DNA from 3 places in the Kitasatospora sp. NPDC004240 genome. Region 2 is predicted to be linked to each of the others. Evidence: riboswitches for the same ligand, from Rfam matches in the RefSeq annotation. Region 2 holds a riboswitch; each other region holds the start of a gene.
The links. A riboswitch is a leader RNA that binds a small molecule or an ion and turns the genes downstream of it on or off. The one in region 2 is predicted to bind cyclic di-AMP.
Positions count from the first base shown of each region.

Region 1: it holds a riboswitch for cyclic di-AMP, as region 2 does, so the genes downstream of both, ACWEQL_RS02460 (NlpC/P60 family protein) here and ACWEQL_RS24985 (transglycosylase family protein) in region 2, are expected to answer to the same signal.
Region 3: it holds a riboswitch for cyclic di-AMP, as region 2 does, so the genes downstream of both, ACWEQL_RS18910 (M23 family metallopeptidase) here and ACWEQL_RS24985 (transglycosylase family protein) in region 2, are expected to answer to the same signal.

Region 1 covers NZ_JBSGFD010000005.1:29,113-35,735, reverse strand. Annotated here, with positions in the region: gene ACWEQL_RS02465 (NlpC/P60 family protein) at 1-854, opposite strand, end outside; gene ACWEQL_RS02460 (NlpC/P60 family protein) at 1,079-2,206, opposite strand; cyclic di-AMP (ydaO/yuaA leader) riboswitch at 2,217-2,373, opposite strand; gene ACWEQL_RS02455 (NlpC/P60 family protein) at 2,704-3,762, opposite strand; gene ACWEQL_RS02450 (NYN domain-containing protein) at 4,014-5,525, opposite strand; gene ACWEQL_RS02445 (hypothetical protein) at 5,666-5,926, opposite strand; gene ACWEQL_RS02440 (rhomboid family intramembrane serine protease) at 6,129-6,623, shown strand, end outside.
Region 2 covers NZ_JBSGFD010000099.1:8,002-14,624, forward strand. Annotated here, with positions in the region: gene eno (phosphopyruvate hydratase) at 1-547, opposite strand, end outside; gene ACWEQL_RS24985 (transglycosylase family protein) at 913-2,043, opposite strand; cyclic di-AMP (ydaO/yuaA leader) riboswitch at 2,049-2,214, opposite strand; gene ACWEQL_RS24990 (cytochrome P450 family protein) at 2,867-4,237, opposite strand; gene ACWEQL_RS24995 (SDR family NAD(P)-dependent oxidoreductase) at 4,550-4,972, shown strand; gene ACWEQL_RS25000 (MazG family protein) at 4,991-6,016, opposite strand; gene ACWEQL_RS25005 (hypothetical protein) at 6,359-6,623, opposite strand, start outside.
Region 3 covers NZ_JBSGFD010000063.1:7,073-13,695, forward strand. Annotated here, with positions in the region: gene ACWEQL_RS18885 (LAETG motif-containing sortase-dependent surface protein) at 1-530, opposite strand, end outside; gene ACWEQL_RS18890 (class I SAM-dependent methyltransferase) at 641-1,456, opposite strand; gene ACWEQL_RS18895 (sensor domain-containing protein) at 1,575-2,321, opposite strand; gene ACWEQL_RS18900 (GNAT family N-acetyltransferase) at 2,535-3,098, opposite strand; gene ACWEQL_RS18905 (hypothetical protein) at 3,142-4,068, shown strand; gene ACWEQL_RS18910 (M23 family metallopeptidase) at 4,157-5,011, opposite strand; cyclic di-AMP (ydaO/yuaA leader) riboswitch at 5,024-5,185, opposite strand; gene ACWEQL_RS18915 (YiaA/YiaB family inner membrane protein) at 5,429-5,719, shown strand; gene ACWEQL_RS18920 (alpha/beta fold hydrolase) at 5,897-6,623, shown strand, end outside.

The DNA.
Region 1 (6,623 bases), on a different contig from region 2:
AGGGTCACTCCGGCCTGCCGCCAGCTCCAGTACATCAGACCGGAGCAGTCGAACGCGCGGGGCCCGGTGGAGCCGTACACGTACGGTGAGCCGATCATGCGGGTCGCGGCGGCCAGCGCGGCCGCGCCGCGCTCCGAGGCGGGCGGCACGCTGCCCAGGTCCAGCCGGTCGGTGCCGCGGGTGGCGCGCTGCTCGGCCTCCCGGGCGTCCTGGGCGGTCAGCCGGGCCCGTTCGGCGGCGGGGAGGGTGTTGAGCAGCTTCTGCGCCGCGGTCAGCCGCTGCTGGATCTGCTGCTTGGTCTCGGCGAGGGCCCGGCGGGAGTCCTCCAGGTCGGCGAGCTTGCCGGTGGTCTCCGCCCGGCGCTGGTCCAGCCGGCGCTGGCGCACCACCAGCTCGTGCAGCGTCTCGCTCTGCCGCTCGGCGGCCTGGCCCTGGCTGCGGGCCCGGGCGAGGTAGCCCTCGGGGTCGGCGGAGAGCATCAGCCGGGCGGTACGGGCCAGCCCGCCCGAGCGGTACTCGGCGCCGGCCACCTCGGCGAGGTCGCCGCGCAGCCGGTCCAGCTCCTCCTGCCCGAGGGCGATCTGGCTCTGCAGCGCGCCGGTCTCGGCCTGGAGCCGCTGCTGGTGCTCCTGGGCCGCGTTGAAGCGCTCGGAGGCCTGCTCGGCCTCGTCGTACAGCTGCTCCACCTGGGCCTTGACGTCCTTGCGGTTCGGCGGCGCGTCCGGCGCGCCCGGCGTGGCCTGGGCGCTGCCGCCGGTCACCACTCCGAGCGCGGTCGTGGCGGCCGCGGTGAGCACCGCCGCCCGGGCGAGCAACGGCGCGGCTGGCAGATGGGGTCGGCGGTGCACGGCCATGCGGTTGCGGCTCCGATCCTGCGCCCGGGCCCCGCCGCCGCCCGAACGGGCGGCCGTGGAAGCGGGAGTCCGGTGGCAGACGTTAGCGAGTCGGGACGAGCGAGTCCAAACCCCTCCAAGCTCGAATATTTGACTCCTAATCGGACATCGGTCCGGCGTTCCGGAAAAGCCGCAGGCCCGGCCTCCCCCAGGGAGACCGGGCCCGACGGAAGGCCGACGCGGGATCAGACGCGCACGATGACCGAGATCGGCATGTTCGAGGCCGCCTCGTACCGGACCGGAGCACCGGGCTTCGGCGCGTGGATGACCTGGCCGCCGCCCACGTAGATACCCACGTGGTGGTTGTCGCTGTAGAAGATGATCAGGTCGCCGGGCTGCGCGTTGGCGAGGTTGGAACCGAGCCGGGTGCCGGCGTTGGCCTGCTGCTGCGAGGTCCGCGGCAGCGACACGCCGGCCTGGCGGTACGCCCAGCCGGTGAGGCCCGAGCAGTCGAAGGAGTCCGGGCCGGTGGCGCCGTAGACGTACGGCTTGCCCAGCTTGCTCTCCGCGGCCGCGATCGCCGCGGCGGCGCGTGAGCCGTTGGGGGCGGGCGTGGTGGTGGGCGTGGCGGGCTTGGTCACCGGCGAACTGACGTCGGTGCGGTCGCCGCCGCGGGAGGCGCGGTCCGCGGCGTTGGCGGCGGCCTTGGCGGCGTCGGCCTTCTGCTTGGCCTCGGCGGCGGCCTTCTCCTCGGCCAGCTGGAGCTCCAGGCGCTCCTTCTCGGTGAGGGAGTTGAGCAGCTCCTGGGCCTTGGCCAGCTTGGACTGGACCTCGTCCTTGTCGGCCTTGAGCTGCTTGGTGGTCGCGTCCAGCTCGTTGAGCTTGCTCTGCGCCTCGTTGCGGTCCTGGTCCAGCTTGCGCTGCTGGCCCTGGAGCTCCTTGAGGGCGCCGGACTGCGAGCTGCCCGCCTGGTTGAGGGTGTCGGCCTGGCTGAGGAAGTTGTCCGGGCTGGTCGAGAGCATCAGCTGGACGGTCGGCGAGATGCCGCCGTTGCGGTACTGCTCGCCGGCGATCTCGGCGAGGCCGCTCTGGAGCTCGGTGACCTGCTCCTGCTGGCGGGCCACCTTGTCCTGGATCTCGCCGACCTGCTTCTGCAGCTCCTGCTGCTTGGCCTGGGACGCGTTGTACTTCTCGCTGGCGACCTCGGCCTGCTGGTGGAGCTGGTCGACCTGCTCCTTGACCTGGTCCTTGGTCGGCGTCGGGTCGGCGTGCGCGCCCGACTGCGAGGACAGGGCCACGGCGGCAGCGGCGGCGGCGGTGAGGATCGAGACGCGGGCCTTGCCGGCGGGCTTGGGACGACGATGGGACGCCACGAAGGCGGACTCCTTCTTCCTACGTCCGCCTACCGGGTGAGCTGACGGGTTCGGGCCGGAAGCATGCCCTACGACGCCTCACCGACCGTTCCACCGGCCGACCTGGCGCCGATTCACCCCGGAGGAACGTGTGGTTCCCCGGCTCCGCTGCGCAGCCCCCCTGAGGGGTCCCCTGTCGGGTGGCGTGCCACCCCAGCTGCCTCGCGAACTCGGCGGTAACCACCGCCGCCACCCGGGATGGGTGATCGACAGTGCGGTGGTTCGAGGCACGACCCTAGTAATGAATCCGTGATCCGTTCAAATCCTTGTCAGAAAAAAGACGGAATGTCAGCCGAGTGCTCGCACGAATATGACCATGCGTGATCACCCCCCTACCCCGGGCTGATCATTTGTCATCCGAATGCCACGCATGAGCACGCCACCCCCGCTCGGAGGGTGGCGTGGATCACACAGGGGTTCCCATGCGTCCCGGGCGTGTCAGGGACGCTGAGGAGGCGTCAGATGCGGCGGATCGTGTTGATCGACATGCCGTCGGCCTTGCCGTCGGCCTTCATGATCTTCACGACGTCACCGGTGCGCGGGGCGTGCACCGCCATGCCGTTGCCGATGTACATCGCGACGTGGCTGCGGTCGCTGCGGTAGATGATGAGGTCGCCCGGCTGGGCCTCGGCCAGCGACGGGACGGCGGTGCCGTAGCTGCCCTGCGCCTGCGAGGTGCGCGGAAGCCCGACGCCCGCCTGCCCGTACGCCCAGACCATCAGGCCCGAGCAGTCGAAGGTGCTCGGCCCGGTGGCGCCCCACTTGTACGGCGAGCCCTGCTTGCTCAGCGCCTTGGAGACCGCCACGCCGGCGTAGCCGCCGGCCTGCGGCAGGTTGGCCGCGCCCATGTCGGCACGGACGGCGTCGCGCGAGGCGCGGTCCTCGGCGGCCTTGGCCTGCTGCAGCGCGGCGCGGTCGGCGGCGCTCAGCGAGTTCAGGAGGTCCTGGGCCTCCCGGAGCTTCTTGTTGACCTCCGCCTTGGACTGGTTCAGGTCCTTGGTGGTGGCGTCCAGCGAGGCGAGGACGGCCGCGGCCTCGGTCTTCTGCTGGTCCAGGCGGCGCTGCTGGTCGAGCAGGCCCTTGAGCGCCTCGGCCTGGCTGGTGCTGGCCTGCTGCACGCTGGAGGCCTTGTCCAGGTAGCCGGACGGGTCGGAGGCGAGCATCAGCTGCACCGACGGGTCGATGCCACCGGAGCGGTACTGCTCCCCGGCGACCTCGGCCAGCCCGGCCTGCAGCTGCGTCATCTGCTCCTGGCCGCGGGCCACCTGGTCCTGCAGCTGGTCCGCCTGCTTGCGCAGCTGGTCGGCCCGCTCCTTGGCGCCGTTGTACTTCTCGGTCGCCTGCTCGGCCTCTTCGTTCAGCTGGTCGATCTGCGCCTTGACGTCCTCCTTGGACGGCTTCGGCGGCGCGGCGTGCGCGCTGACCTGGGCGGAGAGGGCGACCGCGGTCGCTGCGGCAGCGGTGAGCACGGTGACCCGCGCGCGACTCGGCTGCTTGGGACGGCGGTGGGAGGCCAAGGACGGGCTCCTTCTTCCTGTGGGACTCACCCGTACGGGTGAGAATCCAGAAAATAGGTTTGACGCCAGACCCTAGTGAAGATCACGGGTTTCCGCCACTCCCTCGGCACCCGCGCACCCCACCCCGGCACGGGCTTCACGCGATCCTCACACATCGGCAACGCGACGGCTGACCCGACGTCACCCCACGCACTTCGACCGGGATCGACAGACCCGGGCGCGGCAAGGACCGTTCCGGTCCGAACCGATCCTCAGGGACGCGCCAGCCGGTTCAGCAGCAGCACCGACGCCACCGGGCGCGCACCCGCCTTGCGCACGCCCTCCGCGACCTCCCGGTCGGTGGAGACCACCACCACCGGCCGGCCCTGCGGCTCCGCCCGCACCAGCCGGCGGATCAGCTCGTCCGCCGTCTCCCCGGTCCGGCTGAACCGCACCCGCACCCCGCGCGGCGGCGCCATGATCACCGGCACGTCCAGGTCCTGGCCGTCGAACACGCAGGTGACCTCCGCCTGCGTACGCTGCGCCAGCATCGCCAGACCGCCCAGCAGCCGCAGCCGCTGCTGCTCCAGCGGCAGGGTCGGGTAGCCGGTCTTGGTCACGTTGTAGCCGTCCACCACCAGGTGGACCTGCGGGATCGCCAGCAACTGGTCCAGCAGCGCCGGATCGTCCTCCGCGAGCGCCCGCCGGGCCACGTCGTGCGGCGAGGCCGAACCCGGCACGACCGCCTCCACCAGGTCCGCCGGACGGATCTGGGAGACCGGCAGCGCCAGCTCGCGTTGCAGCCCCTGCGCCGACTGGAGCACGGTGTCCAGCAGCAGCCGCAGCCGCATGTCCTCCACGCTGCGCCCCTCGCGGGCCGAACGCCGCCCCTGCTCGGCGGCGCCCTCCAGCTCGGAGATCCGGTGCTTCAGCCGCCGGGCCTCGCTCTCGGCGGCGCCGCGCTCGGCCGCCGACTGCGTCCGCAGCGCCTCCAGCTCGGCGGCCAGCTTGCGGGTCTCGGCCTGCGCCCTGCGGGTGTCGCTCTCCAGCGAACGCAGCTTGCGGCGCAGCGAGTCGGCCTCCTTGCGAACACCCTCGGACTCCACCCGCTGGCGGTCCAGGTCCGCCCGTGCGGCCGAGCGCACCTCGGCCAGCTCCGCCTGCAGCTTCTCCACCTGACGGGCCGCCTCCGCGGCGGCGCCCTCGGCGCCCGCCCGCTCGGCCTCCTCGCCCGCCTCGGCGACCAGCCGGCTCCAGCCGGCCGAGCGCACCAGGTAGGCGGCCGCGGCCACGTCCATCGGATCGGCGGCGCCCGGCACGCTGCCGCTCTCCAGCGCCCGTACGAGGTCCGGCTGGCCCAGCCTCAGCCGCTCCGCTATCCGGACGCGGAAGGCCGGCTCGGACTCCAGTGCGGCGGCCAGCGCGGTGGCCGCGTACTTGGCCCGCCGGGCCGGGGTGAACTTGGCGTACTGGCGCAGCGACTGGGGCAGCTCGGCCGGCGGCAGCCCGCCCAGCGCGTCGGCGGCCAGGCCCACCACCCGGCGGCGCACCCCCTCGGGCAGCGGGCGCTCCAGCTGCTCCGCCGGCTCCGGGTCAAACGGCGCTGCCGCGGGCTCCTCGCCGGCCGCGTCCGCGTCCCCGCCGGACGCCCCGACCGCGTCGGCCCCACCGGCCCCACCGGACCCGTCACCGGGCGGGACGGCCTCGACCGCGTCCGGCGCCTGCGCGTCCACAGCGGGCGGCTGCCCCTGCGGCCCGGCGGGCTCCTTCGCTGCGTCCACCACGTCCTCGGCTCCGATCCTGTCCTGCGGGGCGCGCGCCCTCGGCCGCCGCCCTCGTCCTCACGCTCCGTACGTCCCGTACGCATTGTCCCGTGCGGTGCGCGGACGCGCCGCGTTCCGTGCACCGCACGGGCGGGCGGGCGTCAGCCCTGCTCGCCGCCCTCGCCGGCCTCGGCGCCCGGACGGGCGACCAGCTCGACCTGGTCCACCGCGTTGCACCAGCGGCAGCGCACCGACTCGACCGTCTCGCTGAGCACCTCGGTCTCCTCGACCTTGGACTCACCCGCCAGGTCGAAGTGGAGGAACTCGACGACCCGCGCCGAACGGGTCACGTCGAAGCGGGTGAGGTTGCCGCACAGGGTGCAGCGCCAGCGGGTCTCTGCGGTCAGGGCGGGGACGGTCATGGGAGGTCCTCTCGGGTGGTCCCTGGGTGGGCACAGGCGCTCCCCCCGGAGCCCCGGCGGCGTCGGCGGGAGGCGGGAATGCCCGCCCCAAGCCTATTGCCTGGGGCAACAACGCCGACCACCGGTACGCGGCCTCCGCCGGGTGGGCCACATGCCGTACAACGCGGTGCCGGAGCCGCCGGACGGAGGAATGCTTGGCCGCATGGCGACCCCGGTCCTCGACCTCACCGGCGCGCGGGGCGGCCGCCCGAGGGGGCCGGCCCCGACCGTCACCCTCCTCCTGATCGTGCTCAACACGGCGGTCTTCCTGCTCGGCCCGGCGGCCGGGCTCAATCCGCTGTACGGCACCGGGCAGGACCGGATCTGCGCCGAGCAGCGGTACGAGCGGCGCTGGGGCGCCGTCCCCGCCGAACTGCTGGCCGGGCACCCGCTCACGGCCGAACAGCTGGCCGGTGTCCCCGACCCGGCCCCCGGCTGCCCGGCCGCGCCCACCCCGGGCAAGGTGCCGGCCCTCTCGGTGCTCAGCTCGCTCTTCCTGCACGGCGGCTGGCTGCACCTGCTGGGCAACCTGCTCTTCCTGCACGTCTTCGGCGCCGGCGTGGAGGCGCGGCTGGGCCGCGGCCGCTTCCTCCTCTTCTACCTGGCCGCCGGCTGCCTGGCCGCGTACGGCTACGCGCTCGCCGAGGCGCACTCACCG
Region 2 (6,623 bases):
CGCCCCAGCGGACGGCCTCGGAGAAGGACTCCGCGCCGATCGGGGCGATCATGAACTCCTGGATGTCGACGTTGGAGTCCGCGTGCGAGCCGCCGTTGAGGATGTTCATCATCGGGACCGGCAGGACGTGCGCGTTCGGACCGCCCAGGTAGCGGAACAGCGGCAGGTCGCTGGCCTCGGAGGCGGCGTGCGCCACGGCCAGGGAGACGCCCAGGATGGCGTTGGCGCCGAGCGAGGACTTGTCCGGGGTGGCGTCCAGGTCGAGCATGGCCTGGTCGATCAGGCGCTGCTCGGTGGCGTCGTAGCCGACCAGCTCCGGGCCGATCTGCTCGATGACGGCCAGGACGGCCTTCTCCACGCCCTTGCCGAAGTAACGGTTCTTGTCACCGTCGCGCAGCTCCAGGGCCTCGAAGGCACCGGTGGAGGCACCGGACGGGACAGCGGCACGGCCGGTGCTGCCGTCGTCGAGGCCGACCTCGACCTCGACCGTGGGGTTGCCACGCGAGTCGAGGATCTCACGGGCTACGACGACATCGATGGACGGCACGAGGCATCTCCTAGCGGAAGCAGGGTCCAGCTGACGGGGTGGTGAGGTCGGCGGGACGATTGCGGAGTCGTTACGAGACCAGAGCCTAACCGCACGGGCCGTCCGGGCCACGTCCGCCTCGGTTCCGTCTCAGCGTGTGGCCCGGTTACCCACCGGTAGTTCACCTGCTCGCCCTGTGAGATACCCATGGAAGCGGACGAAGGGGGTCGAAACGACCCCCTTCGTCGAGCGCGGGGCCGGTGGGGCGGGTGTGCTTCCGGGTGTGGTGGGTGCGCTTCCGGGGGCGGCCCGGCGTGCTTCCCCGTGCGGCAGGGCCGGCGGACGGCTCCGGCGTGGCGCGGGGCCGGGCTGGGACGGCCCCGGCGTCAGCCGAGGTTGAGCACCTGGCCCGGGAGGATCAGGTTCGGGTCGGTGCCGACGGTGCCGCGGTTGCCCTCGTACAGCGAGGGCCAACCGCCCCGGACGTCGTGCGAGGCGGCGATGCCGGACAGCGTGTCACCCGAGACGACGGTGTAGCCGGGGGCGGGCGCCGGGGTGGCGGCCGGGACCGGGACGGCGTCGGCGGACGGGACGTTGATCGGGGTCACCCCGGCGCCCGGCACGGTCTGCGCGTCCGGCGCCGGCTGGGTGCCCGGGACGGTCTGCGCGCCCTGAGCGCCCTGAGCGCCCTGGGTGCCCGGGACGGCCTGCGTGCCCTGCGCGCCCTGGGTCGGGTCGGCGGTCGGGGCGGGCGCGGTCGGCGAGGGCGCCCCGGTGGGCTGCGCGGGTGTCTCGGTCGGCTGCGCGGTGGGCTGCGCGGTGGACGCGTCCGTCGACCCCCCGGTGGACGTGGGCGCCCCGGTCGAGGCCTCGGAGTCGGAGGCGTCCGGGCCCGCCGAGTTGGCGGCGGCCCGCGGGGCGAAGGTCTCGTAGACGCTCTTGTGGCTGGTCCAGTACCAGGCACCGTCGTTCTGGTACCAGTACACCCGCCACTGCTCGTCCCAGCCGCCGTGGCCGGGGAAGACCGGGGCGGTCGGCCCCTGGGTCTTCGGCTCCTCGGCCGGCTTCTGCGGCGCGACCGGCGCCTCGGAGGAACCCGGCTTGACGTCGTTGGACTTGTCGACCTGCGCCGGCCCCTCGCCCTTCGTCAGCCCCGCACGCTTGGAGCAGACCGGCCAGGCCCCCGGCCCCTGGGCGGACAGCACCTTCTCGGCGATCGTGATCTGCTGCGACTTGGTCGCCTGGTGCGCCTGCGGCGCGTACGCGGTGCCGCCGTACGCCTTCCAGGTGCTGGCGTTGAACTGGAGGCCGCCGTAGTAGCCGTTACCGGTGTTGATGGCCCAGTTGCCGCCGCTCTCGCACTGGGCGACGGCGTCCCAGGTGGAGACCGGGGCCGCGGTGGCGCCGCCGGCCGTCAGCAGGGGCATGGCGAGCCCGACGCCCGTCACTCCGGCGACGGCGATGGCCTTCTCGGTCTGGGTGCGACGACGGTGACGACCGTTTCCGACGAACAGCATGGGGGTGTCCCTCTCCGCACGCCTGCGAGGTGAGCTGTCGGGTTCGGACCGGGAGGTGGCCCGGCCGCGTCACGGAGAGTGTCCGGTCTGCGGCTTCACCCCAAGCCGTGGGGACGGCATCGAAACCTGGGTCCCCCGCCCCTGCCCGTTGGGGTCTGGTCGGTGTCCCGGCGGCGCGGCGGGCAGGATTCGGCGTCCCGCGCCCGGGGTCCACAGCTGCGGACAGCACGGAGAGTAGACAGAACCTCAGACCGATCACAAGCTCATATCGCCGGCATCACGCGAAAATTACGGCGGATGTTCGATCGTTCACCAACGGGGGCTATATGTCCGGATTGATGGTGTTTCATGTGGATGCCATTCGAGTGTTTCCGACACGCCGTCAGAGTGTCGGAGCGTGACCGAAACCGGAATCCGGGGCCGGCCGGAGCCGACCGGCCCCGAGTCCCGAACGGGCGTCCGGGTGCGTTCCGCCGGGTGGGGTCCCGACCCGCCGCCGGATGTCACGGTGCGTCGCCGGGTGAACGGCCGGTGACACCCCGGCCGCGGACCGGTGTCCCGCCGGTCGACGCACGGCCCGTGCGCCGGGCGCGTCGAAGGTATGCGGAAGAGCCCAGGGGCCGTCCCGGCGGTCCGGCGGACACATCGGCCCGGCCCCGCCCGGGAGTTACCCGCGAGTCGGGTCGGGGGCGGGCCGGGCGCGGGGCGACCGCCCCCCGGACGGCCGGAGGGCGGTCCCTCCGAACCCCGGCGGCGGGGCGCCGGATGTGACGGAGAGAGAGCATCGGGGGCCCGGCGCCGGATGTGGACGAAAGGTGTCCGTTCAGCCCTCGAAGGCCCCTTCGGACCGCCGTTCCGGGCTGAAATCCACGGGGAGTTCACGAAGTCCTCGCATGATCAGTCCACCGCGCCAGCGCAGGTTCTCCGGGCTCTCGGCGAGCCGGAGGTCGGGCAGCCGGGCGAGCAGGGTGGCGAGAGCCGTACGGCCCTCCAGGCGGGCCAACGGCGCGCCGATGCAGTAGTGGATGCCGTGCCCGAAGCCGAGGTGCGGATTGTCCGCACGGGCCAGGTCGAGGGTGTTCTCGTCCGAGAAGCGGGCCGGGTCGCGGTCCGCCGCCGCCAGCACCACCAGCACCGGGTCACCGACCGGGATGTCCACGCCGCCGATGGCCAGCGGGCGGGTCGCGAACCGCCAGGTGGCCAGCTCCACCGGACCGTCGTACCGCAGCAGCTCCTCGATCCCGGTCTCCAGCAGGCCGCTCTCGCCGCGCTCCACGGACTCCTGCAGCAGCGTCCGCTGGCCGGGGTTGCGCAGCAGCGCGTAGACGCCGTTGCCGATCAGGTTGACGGTCGTCTCGAAACCGGCGAAGAGGAGGATGAAGGCCATCGCCGCGGCCTCGTTCTCGGTGAGGTGCTCACCGTGGTCGCCGGCCCGGATCAGGCCCGAGATCAGGTCGTCCCCGAGGTCCGCCCGCTTGCGGTGGATCAGCTCCAGCAGGTACGCCCGCATCCGCTTGACCGCCCGGCCGACTCCGCCGCGCTGCCCGCCGCCGTGCCGGATCATCATGCCCGCCCAGTCCCGGAAGTCGTCCTGGTCCTCGGCCGGCACGCCCAGCATGTCGCAGATCGCGTAGATGGGGAGCGGGAAGGCGAACTCGTGGATCAGGTCCGCCGAACCGCGCTCCGCGAAGCCGTCGATCAGCCGGTCGGTCAGCTGCTGCACCCGCGGCTCGAACTCGGCCACCCGGCGGGGCGTGAACGCCTTCGACACCAGCCGCCGCAGCCGGGTGTGGTCCGGCGGGTCGATGTTCAGCAGGTGGGTCATGAGGTCCGCCTGCCGCTCCCCCGGGATGCCGACCCGGCCGGTGCGGTGCGCCTGCCCGCTGTGGTGCGCCGGGTTCTTGGAGAGCCGGCTGTCGGCCAGCGCCTGCCGCGCGTCCGCGTACCGGGTCACCAGCCACGCCTCCACCCCGCTCGGCAGGGTGGTGCGGTGCACCGGGGCGTGCTCGCGCAGCCACGCGTACGCGGGGTAGGGGTCGGCGGCGAACTCCCAGGTGAACAGCTCGGGGCGGGTGGGGGTGGGGTCCGCAGGGGTGGGGTCCGCAGGGGTGGGGGCTGCGGGGGCGGGGGTTGCCGGAGCGGGCGTGGGCTCCGGGGTGGAGGAGGGGGTGGCGGCGTCGGGCTGAGCTGGCATGGGTCGACCGTATCCGGTGCTCGGAGCGGGGTGCGGGGGTGCGGGGTGCGGGGGTCCGGGGTGCGGGGGTCCGGCGTCCGGCGTCCGGCGTCCGGCGTCCCGGGGACGGGGAGAGGAGGTGGGACGGGTGGCGGCGGGGCCGGGGCCGGGACGGTCACGGTGGGCGGGCGGACGGGGTGACTCGGGTGACGATCAGGCGTGAGTCTGGTCACCTGAGGGGTAATCCCTGTTGCGGAGGGTCAGGACCTGCCTACGATCCTCCGCAGTCGTCGTGGGCGCCGGTGCGGTGTCGCCCACAGGGAGGAGCCCACCATGCGGGTAACCGGGGCAGTCGTGGTCATCGCGGTACTCGACGGCGGGTCGGGTGCCGACCTCGCCCGCCGCTTCGCTGCCGCCGGTTCCGCCGGCATGCTGATCGCCGACCAGCGGGTCGGCGTCGCCGAGGACCTCGCCACCGAGCTCGACCGGCCCGGCTGCCCGGTCGTGGGCGTCTGCGGGGACGTCCGGCGCCCCAGCGACATCGCCGCCCTCGTGGACACCGTCGAGAAGCACCTCGGGCCGATCGACCTGTTCTGCGTCGCGGGCCCGGACGGCGAGCGGATCGTCTCCCTCGCCGACCTGCCCGACCACCTCGACCTGGAGCGCCTCGCCGAACTGCTCGCGCTCGTCGGCGAGGCCATCAGCGAGGTCGTGCCGCACCAGCGCCGCCCCGTCGAGGAGCGGGCCGGTGTCTGAACCGCCCGGCCGTCCCCGTCAGGTGAGCCCCTCCGCGGCGCGCACCGCGTCCCGGTAGCCGCGCGCGGCCGTCCGCAGCGCGGCGTCGACGTCCACCCCGGCGTCGTGCGCCCGCTGCGCCACCGCGAGCAGCAAGCTGCCCGCCGACTCCGCCGTGAGCTCGACCGGCAGCTCGTACGGCTCGTCGGGCACACCCGTGAAGCCCGACCGGCGCACCCGCGACACCAGCTTCGCCGCGTACGCCAGCGACGGCAGCCCGGCCGGCACGCCGTCCAGCACCGACTCTCGCTCCGACTTCTCGGCCGCCTTCAGCTGCTCCCAGTTCGCCTCCACCTGGGCCGCGCCCTCGGCCTCGGTGTCCCCGAAGACGTGCGGGTGGCGGTACATCAGCTTCTCGACGATGTCCCCCGCCACGTCGTCGATGGAGAACGGGTCCTCCGCGTCCTCCTCGGCGATCCGCGAGTGGAAGAACACCTGGAGCAGGACGTCGCCCAGCTCCTCGCGCAGCGTCGCGCGGTCCCCCTCCTCGATCGCCTCGACCAGCTCGAACGACTCCTCCACCAGGTACTTCACCAGGCTCGCGTGGGTCTGCTCGGCGTCCCAGGGACATCCGCCCGGCGAGCGCAGCCGGTCCATGACGGAGACCATGTCGAGCAGCCGCGCACCCGGCAGGTCGTACGAACCGGGCAGCACCTCGATCTCGGGGAGCGTCCCCGCCTCCTCGACGGCGAGCCGCGCCAGCGCGTCCGTCAGCCCGGGGTCGCCGTCCGGGCTGCCCAGCCAGACGGTGGGGGCTCCGGACGGCGAGCTCGCACCGGTCAGGAGGCGGGCGAGGGCCGGGGGCGTCAGCGGGGCGACGATCTCCACCTCGACCCCGGCCTGCCGGACCGCCGCCAGCTGCGGGTGATCGGCGTCCGCGGCCAGCACCCGGCCCGCCCCGCGCAGCGCCTCCCAGGCCGGCCACGAGAGCAGCCCGGGGGCGATGCGGTGGGTGGTGGTGAGCAGGATCAGCTTCGCGCTCGCGGCGCCGGGAGGAGTGGTCACGCTCCGAACCTACCTGCCGGAGGCGGAGCTCCGCGTCCGCATTCCAGGGGCAGCGGGGGTGGGGCGGGGCGGGCGGGGGCGGGACGGAATATGTAGACCGGTCTACCTTTGGTGGGTGCATCGGGCGGCGGGCGGCGGGCATCGGGTGTCGGGCATAGGCAGCGGGCGTCTGGTGTCGGGTGTCGGGTGTCGGGTCGGAGGTCGCCAGAGGTAGACCGGTCTACATACTTCACGGACCAGCCATCACCATGTAGACCGGTCTGCATATTTCTGCGCCCGATATCGGTGGGGCGATCAAGCGATCACGCGGCAAAACGATCACGCGGTAAGGCCGTGAGGCGGTCAGCCGGCCCGGGTGAGCCAGGGAGGGCTGTCGGGCAGGAGGGCGACCCGGTCGGGTTCCCAGGTGCCGTAGCGGGGGTTGATCCGGACCCGCAGAGCGGTGGAGGCGTCCGCGAGGGCCCGACGGACGGTCGCGTCACCGACCGGTGTGTCGGCGTCCTGCCCCGCCGCCTCGGCGAGCCGCCGGATGCCCAGCTGCTGGCGCAGGTAGTCGTCAACCCCGGCACTCGGGATGCCCTGACGCGTCAGGGCCAGGAGCAGTTGC
Region 3 (6,623 bases), on a different contig from region 2:
ATCAGGTCCTCGACGTCCTTGACCCGCGGGTCGACGGTGCCCAGGTGCAGGTCGATGTCGACCTGGGTGAGGGTGCGCTTGGAGATGTTGGTGGCCCGGTAGGTGAACTCGTGCCAGCCGGAGCCGGCCACGATGTTGCCGGGCAGGCCGCGCAGCGAGGTCTGCACGGAGTTCTCGTCGGCCGGCCAGGCCTCGCACTGGTCCGGGAACGGCGTCTTGAGGTCGGACGGCGTCGGGGTGGTGGAGGGCGTCACGGTGGCGCCGGCCGAGGGGCTGGCCGAGGAGGACGGCCGGGCGGACGTGCTCGCGGTCGGCGAGGCCGACGCGGAGGGCTGGGCGGAGGTGCTCGCGGACGCGCTCGCGGAAGGCGAGGCGGAGGCGGAGGCCGAGGCCGAGGCCGTCGGCGTGGTGCTGGGAGAGGCGGCCGTCAGGCTGCTCCCGGTCGCGCTCGCCAGCGGCGCGGCCATCAGCGTGGCCGAACCCATGACCGTCGCGACCGCGGCCGTCGCCCAGACACGGCGAAGCTTCATCTTGTTCTGTCTCTTCCGAGTGAAGTGGGAGGCCGCCGTGACCTGCGGGACCAGTGGGTCCCGTGGGTCTCGACGGACTCATGTGGCCGGATGGCCAAACCGTATGACGATCACTTCACCCGATTGGTTGTAGGCGGATGGTCAGAATGAGAACGGATTTTCAGCCCGCCCCCACGCAGTCCCACCGCCCCGCCGTACCCGGCCGTCCCGGGCCGCCCCACCGCCCCGCGCCGCCCCACCGCCCGGAGCACCAGCACCCGTCCGGTCCGCCGCCCGGGCCGTACCAGCCGCAGCACCTCGCTGCCGATCCGCCGCTCGCCGAGCTCCCTGCGCAGCCCGTCCAGGTGCGGGCAGCTCCGCCCGAGGCCGTCGTGCAGCGGCCGCACCCGCACCTCCCCGCCCGGCGCGGTGACCCGGACCAGCTCGACCAGAGCGGCCAACTGGTGCTCGGGGCCGAAGCGTTCCGGGTAGGCGAAGAGCAGGTACCCGCTCAGCGCCAGCGCGAAGGTGCCGTCCGCGAAGGGCAGCCGGGGGAGCTCGGCGGCCACGTACTGCTGCGGGTGCGCGGCCGCGTCCTCGGCGAACAGCCGGCGGGCCCGGTCCCAGCTGCGCAGGTAGCGGTCGTACGGGAGATGACGGGCCGGCGGGTACAGCTCGGGGCGTTCGGCCATCGCGGCGGCCATCGCCGTACGGGCGGCCACCGCGCCGGCCTCGACCTCGCGGACCGGGCGCGCGTACACCGGGTCGGCGGCGATGACGCGGCAGCCGAGTCCCCGGGCCTCGGCGACCAGCGCGGCGGCGCCGCCGGGGCAGTCCAGGACGGGCCCGGGCAGGGCGGCGAGGCGGGCGCGGGTCAGCCCGAAGAGTCCGCAGTACTCGTCCAGCGGACGGGAGGTGACCAGGATTCCGGGCGGCGGGTCGGCCATCCGGCCATCGGAACACGGGCCCGCCCGGCCCGCACGCCCGGCGGAGCGGGCGGATGACGGGCCGGGCGGATGACGGACCGGGCGGATGACGGACCGGGCGGATGACGGGGCGAAGGGCTCAGCGGCCGAGCAGTCCCTGGACGGCGAGCCGGTTGACGTTGGTCAGCCCGCGCACCAGCTGCGGGGTGAGGAAGACGAGGAGCAGCCCGAGCAGCGAGACCGCGGCGATCTGCGCGGGCGACTCGATGAAGAACTGGTGGCGCACGTTCTCGTCGTCGTAGTAGTCGTACAGCTGGGCGCCCGGCCAGTCGGTGAAGGCGCCGTACACCCAGTGGTAGGCCGGGTAGAGCGCCAGCGACCAGCCGACCAGCAGGAAGACCAGCGACAGCACGAAGCTGAGGATCGCCCACGGGAACATCAGCACCTGGTACAGCACGGCCTTCCAGCCCGCCGCGTCGCCCAGCCGGCTGCCGACGGTGGCCCAGAAGCCGGACCGCTTGGGGCGGACGGGCCGCGGGCCGGGCACGTCCAGCGCCAGCATGCCGCGGGCCCGGGCCCGCTCCAGCCGCCCGAAGCCCCGCCCGCCGGTGAGCAGCAGGGCCAGGACCGGGAGCCCGAGGACGGTGATGAAGGTGCCGGCGCCGAGGGAGAACAGCACGATCGAGAAGGAGAAGCCGGCGATCGCCACCGGCAGGCCGGTCAGCGTGTAACCGATCTCGCGGTAGGTGTAGGAGGAGAAGGGGGCGCGCCAGAAGTACGGGGGCCGCTCGGTGCGGTGGGCCCGGGCGGGGCGGTCCGTCCGGTCGTGGTTCTCGGGGGAGTCGTCGACGTCGTACTCACGGTGGGGTGCGTACTGGCTGCTCATGGCCGGTCGGTCCTCGGTCTGTCGTGGCGGCGGTTCCTGGGGGTGATCCCAGACTCGCAGAGCGGCAGCGGGCCGGACATCCGGTCTCCCGGCGAACCGGGGGTGGGGATAACCCCCGGCCGCCCTACCCGGCCCCGGACCCGCGCCGGACCACGGTGACCACGCGGATCGCGGGGATCACGCGGATCGCGGGGATCACGCGGATCGCGGGGATCACGACGACCACTCGTCCTCCAGCAGCGAGTACTGGTAGGAGTCGTGCCAGCGGCCGCCCAGGTACAGGTCGTGCCGGATCCGCCCCTCCAGCCGGAACCCGGCCCGTGTCAGCACCCGGGCCGAGGCCGCGTTGTCGGTGTCCACCCGGGCCTCCAGCCGGTGCACACCCAGGGTGGCGAAGGCGAAGTCGCACAGCAGGGCGGTGATCTCGCCCGCGTAGCCCTGCCCCCAGGTGTCCCGGCGCAGCGCGTAGCCGAGGGTGGCGCCGCGGTGCTCGCCGAGGCCGAGGGCGGCGTTGCCGATCGGCACCGCGTCGGCCGGGTCCTCGGCGTCCGCGAGCCGGGTGACGGCGAGCCGGTAGACCGTGCGGATCTCGCGCTGGGCCTCCTCCAGGTACTGCTCGACCTGGTCGTCGCAGTCCTCGCGGTCGCGCGGCTCGAACGGCAGGTACCGGCAGGTCTCCGGGTCGCCGAAGACCGCGTGCAGCGCGTCGACGTCCTCCGGGGTGTGGTGGAACTCGCGGACGGCCAGTCGCGGGCCGGTGAGCAGAACGGGCACCATGCCTGCCGACCCTACCTCCGGCCAGCGATTACCGTACGTGAACATGGAAGAAGAAGACCTGCGGCTCGCCCCGCGCACCAGGGCCGCCGACCTGCTCGCCTGGGCGCAGGCCCAGGGCCGCGCGCCGGTGGCCGAGGAGCCGGTGCGGACGGTGCTGGCCCTGCTGGAACTGGGCGACGGCAGGATGCACGACGGATGGCCCGAGCTGACCTCGAACACCCTGGAGCAGCTGCTGTACGAGCGGCTCCACCTGTACGTCCAGCCCGCGCCGGAGCAGGACCCGCTGGAGTACGGCCGGGCGGTGGACCTGCTGATCGACCACCAGCGCGCGGCCAAGCGGCTGAACGCCAAGCGCCAGGAGCGGCTGCACGCCGAGGCCGAGTGGCAGGGCGAACTGGCGGCCGGCCTGCTGCGCCGGGCCGACCTGGTGACCTGGCCCCGGCTGTACGCGCTGCTGCTGCGCGCCGCCGGGGTGGACGTCGCGGACGACGCGGCGGTCCGGGCCTGGCTGGAGGGGTTCCGCACGCTGGATCCGGCGGGGCGGGCGGCCGCGTACGAGGAGCTGGAGCGGGCCGGTCTGCTGGACCCGGTGGACGGTGACGGCGGCTGGGGTCCGACCCGGCTGATGTCGGTGGGCATGGCCACGGACGGCGCCCGGATGCTGCTGGAGCAGGGGCTGATGCGGCGCAGCTACCGCAACCTGGCGGAGCTGACCGCGCTGGGCCGCCCGATGCCGCAGGAGCTGGCCGGGGACTTCGAGGGCTTCGAGGCGGCGGCGGTCTCGGTGGCACTGGACCTGTACGGCGACTGGACGGTGCCCAGTCTGCCGCGGCTGCTGGTGGAGGAGTACCCGGACCTGGCGCCGGAACCGGGCCAGGAGGAGATCGAGGCGTACCTGGCGCAGCTGCCCCAGGACGACATGGACGAGCCGCCCCAGGACGACACGGCCCAGGACGAGCTGCCGGAGTGATCCGGGCGGCGTGACACGGAGGGCAGGAACGCGGACGGTCCCGGGAGCGCGTGCTCCCGGGACCGTCCGGTGTGGCGTGGGGCGGGCGTCAGGGGGTGAGGCCGCGCTGCTCGAACCAGGTCTCCGGGTCGACCGGGGCGCCGCCGCCGGGGCGGACCTCGACGTGCAGGTGCGGGCCGGTGACGTTGCCGGTGGCGCCGACCTTGCCGATCTGCTGGCCGGGGACGACCTTGCCGGAGCCCTTGATGATCGAGGAGAGGTGGCAGTACCAGATCTCGGTGCCGTCGGGCAGGGTCTCGACGATCCGGTAGCCGTACGAGCCGGACCAGCCGGCCGAGGTGATGGTGCCGGCGCCGACCGCGTACACCGGGGTGCCGGTGGAGGCGGCGAAGTCCAGGCCGGTGTGCAGGTGGGCCCAGTAGCGGGCGCTCTGCCCGTAGTGGGCGGAGAGGTTGTAGTCCTTCACCGGCAGGTTGATGGCGGCCATCCGGGCGGCCTCGGCCGCGTCGGCGGCCTTCTTGGCCTCCTGCTGCTGGGCGACCTTCTTGGCCTGGGCGTCCTGGGCGGCCTGGAGGCGGGCGCTCTCCTCGGCGGCGGTGCGCTGGCTGTCGGCCTGGAGCTGGATGCGCGCGGCGAGGGCGAGGCCGGGGTCGGCGGCGAGCGCGACGGGGGTCTCGTCCGGGGTGGAGACGGCGGGCGCGGAGGCCGGCGTGGCGGAGGCGAAGCCGGTCGCGCCGAGGGTGGCGGCGACGGCGGTGACGCCCAGCAGCGGGGCGGTGCCCCGGGTCTGGCGGGGCATCCGGTGCCGGTTGGTCTCGGCGGGCTGCGGGGCCGTCTCGTCGGCGACGCCGGCGTACACGCTGTCGTGCGCGGGCGGCCAGTCGAGCAGCTGGGTGCCGGCGGCGGAGCCCGTCGGCTGGACCGGGGAGTGCGTCGACGCCACGGAGGCGCGCTCCTTTCCTTCCTTCGCGCCTACCGGGTTAGCTGACGGGTTCGGAGCAGGAAGGTCTCCTACGGCCGGGCCCGGGGGCCTGGCCGATTCACCCCAAGGAACGTGGTTCCCCGGCTCCCTGACCTGCCCGGGGGCGGGTCGTGCGGGATTAGGCGACGTGCACGGTGCCGTCGGGTACGGCGTTTCGACCGCGCTGCGTTATCAAACGTTAATCCTAGGAGCCCCTGATTCCAAGCCATTCGTTCGGGACAGTCGGTCACTGCCCTGACGCCGTGGCACGCGATGGGCGCTCCGTCACGTCTGACGACAGCACGCACCCTACCGGACGTAAAAGTGCGTCAACGAACGACCCTTGAACTGAGTACGCCTACTCATGCGTACGGCCCGACCGGCCGGGATTCTGGCGCCATGAGCTCACAGATGCAGTCCCGCACCACGGCGGCGTACCACGTCCAGGCCGTGCTGTCCTTCGCCATCTCCGGCACCGCGCTCGCGGTGGGCATCGCCTACCTCCCGGTGGAGGGGTGGACCCGGGCCTTCCTCGGCGTCGGCCTCCTCTACACGATCACCTCGGCCTTCACCCTGGCCAAGGTGATCCGGGACCGGCAGGAGGCCGGCGAGATCGTCAGCCGGGTCGACCAGGCGCGACTGGAGAAGCTGCTCGCCGAGCACGACCCGTTCAAGGTGGAGGGGGTCTGACCACCGGAGGGTCCACCACCGACGCCACGGACGCCACGGGCGCCTCCGCACCCTCGACACCCTCGACACCTTCGACGCCTCCCGGCGGTCTCCCCGCGCCGAGCGCTTGACGGCTAAGGCTATTAGCCTTAGCTTTATGGCTATCGGCAGTCGCACAACGGACCGAGGAGGCCCACGATGTCCCGCACCGCCACCCCCGCCACCCGCCACCTGGACCTCCCCGGCGGCCGGCTGGCCTTCGACGACACCGAGCACGGCGAGGGCCTGCCCGTCGTCCTGCTGCCCGGCATGCTCGACAGCCGCGCCGCGTACCGGCACCTGCACCCGCTGCTGGTCGCGGCCGGCCGCCGGGTGATCACCATGGACCTGCGCGGCTTCGGCGAGTCCTCGATCGTCTGGGACGACTACTCGCCGGCCGCCATCGCCGGCGACGTCCTCGCCCTGCTGGACCACCTCGGCATCGAACGGGCCGTCCTGGCCGGCAGCTCCTACACCGGTGCGAGCGTGGTCAGGGCCGCGGGCGACGCGCCGGAGCGGGTCGCCGGGATCGTCCTGCTGGACGCCTTCATCGAGAACCTCCCGCCGAACCTCGCGCAGCGCACCCTGGTCCGCGCCCTGGGCGCCCTGGTGGAGCGCGCCCCCGCCTTCTGGGGCTTCTACCTGCGCAAGATGGCCTTCCCCGGCCCCCGCCCGGCCGACCTCGACGCGTACGTGGCCGGCCTGGTCGCCGCCCTGCGCACCCCGGGCCGCAGGACCGCCACCCGGGGCTACACGCACGGCAACTCGGCGCCCGAGGGCTGGACCGCCGCGGTCCGCTGCCCGGCGCTGGTGATCATGGGCTCCAAGGACCCCGACTTCCCGAAGCCGGAGCTGGTCGCCGACCGGCAGGCCGCCGCGCTGAACG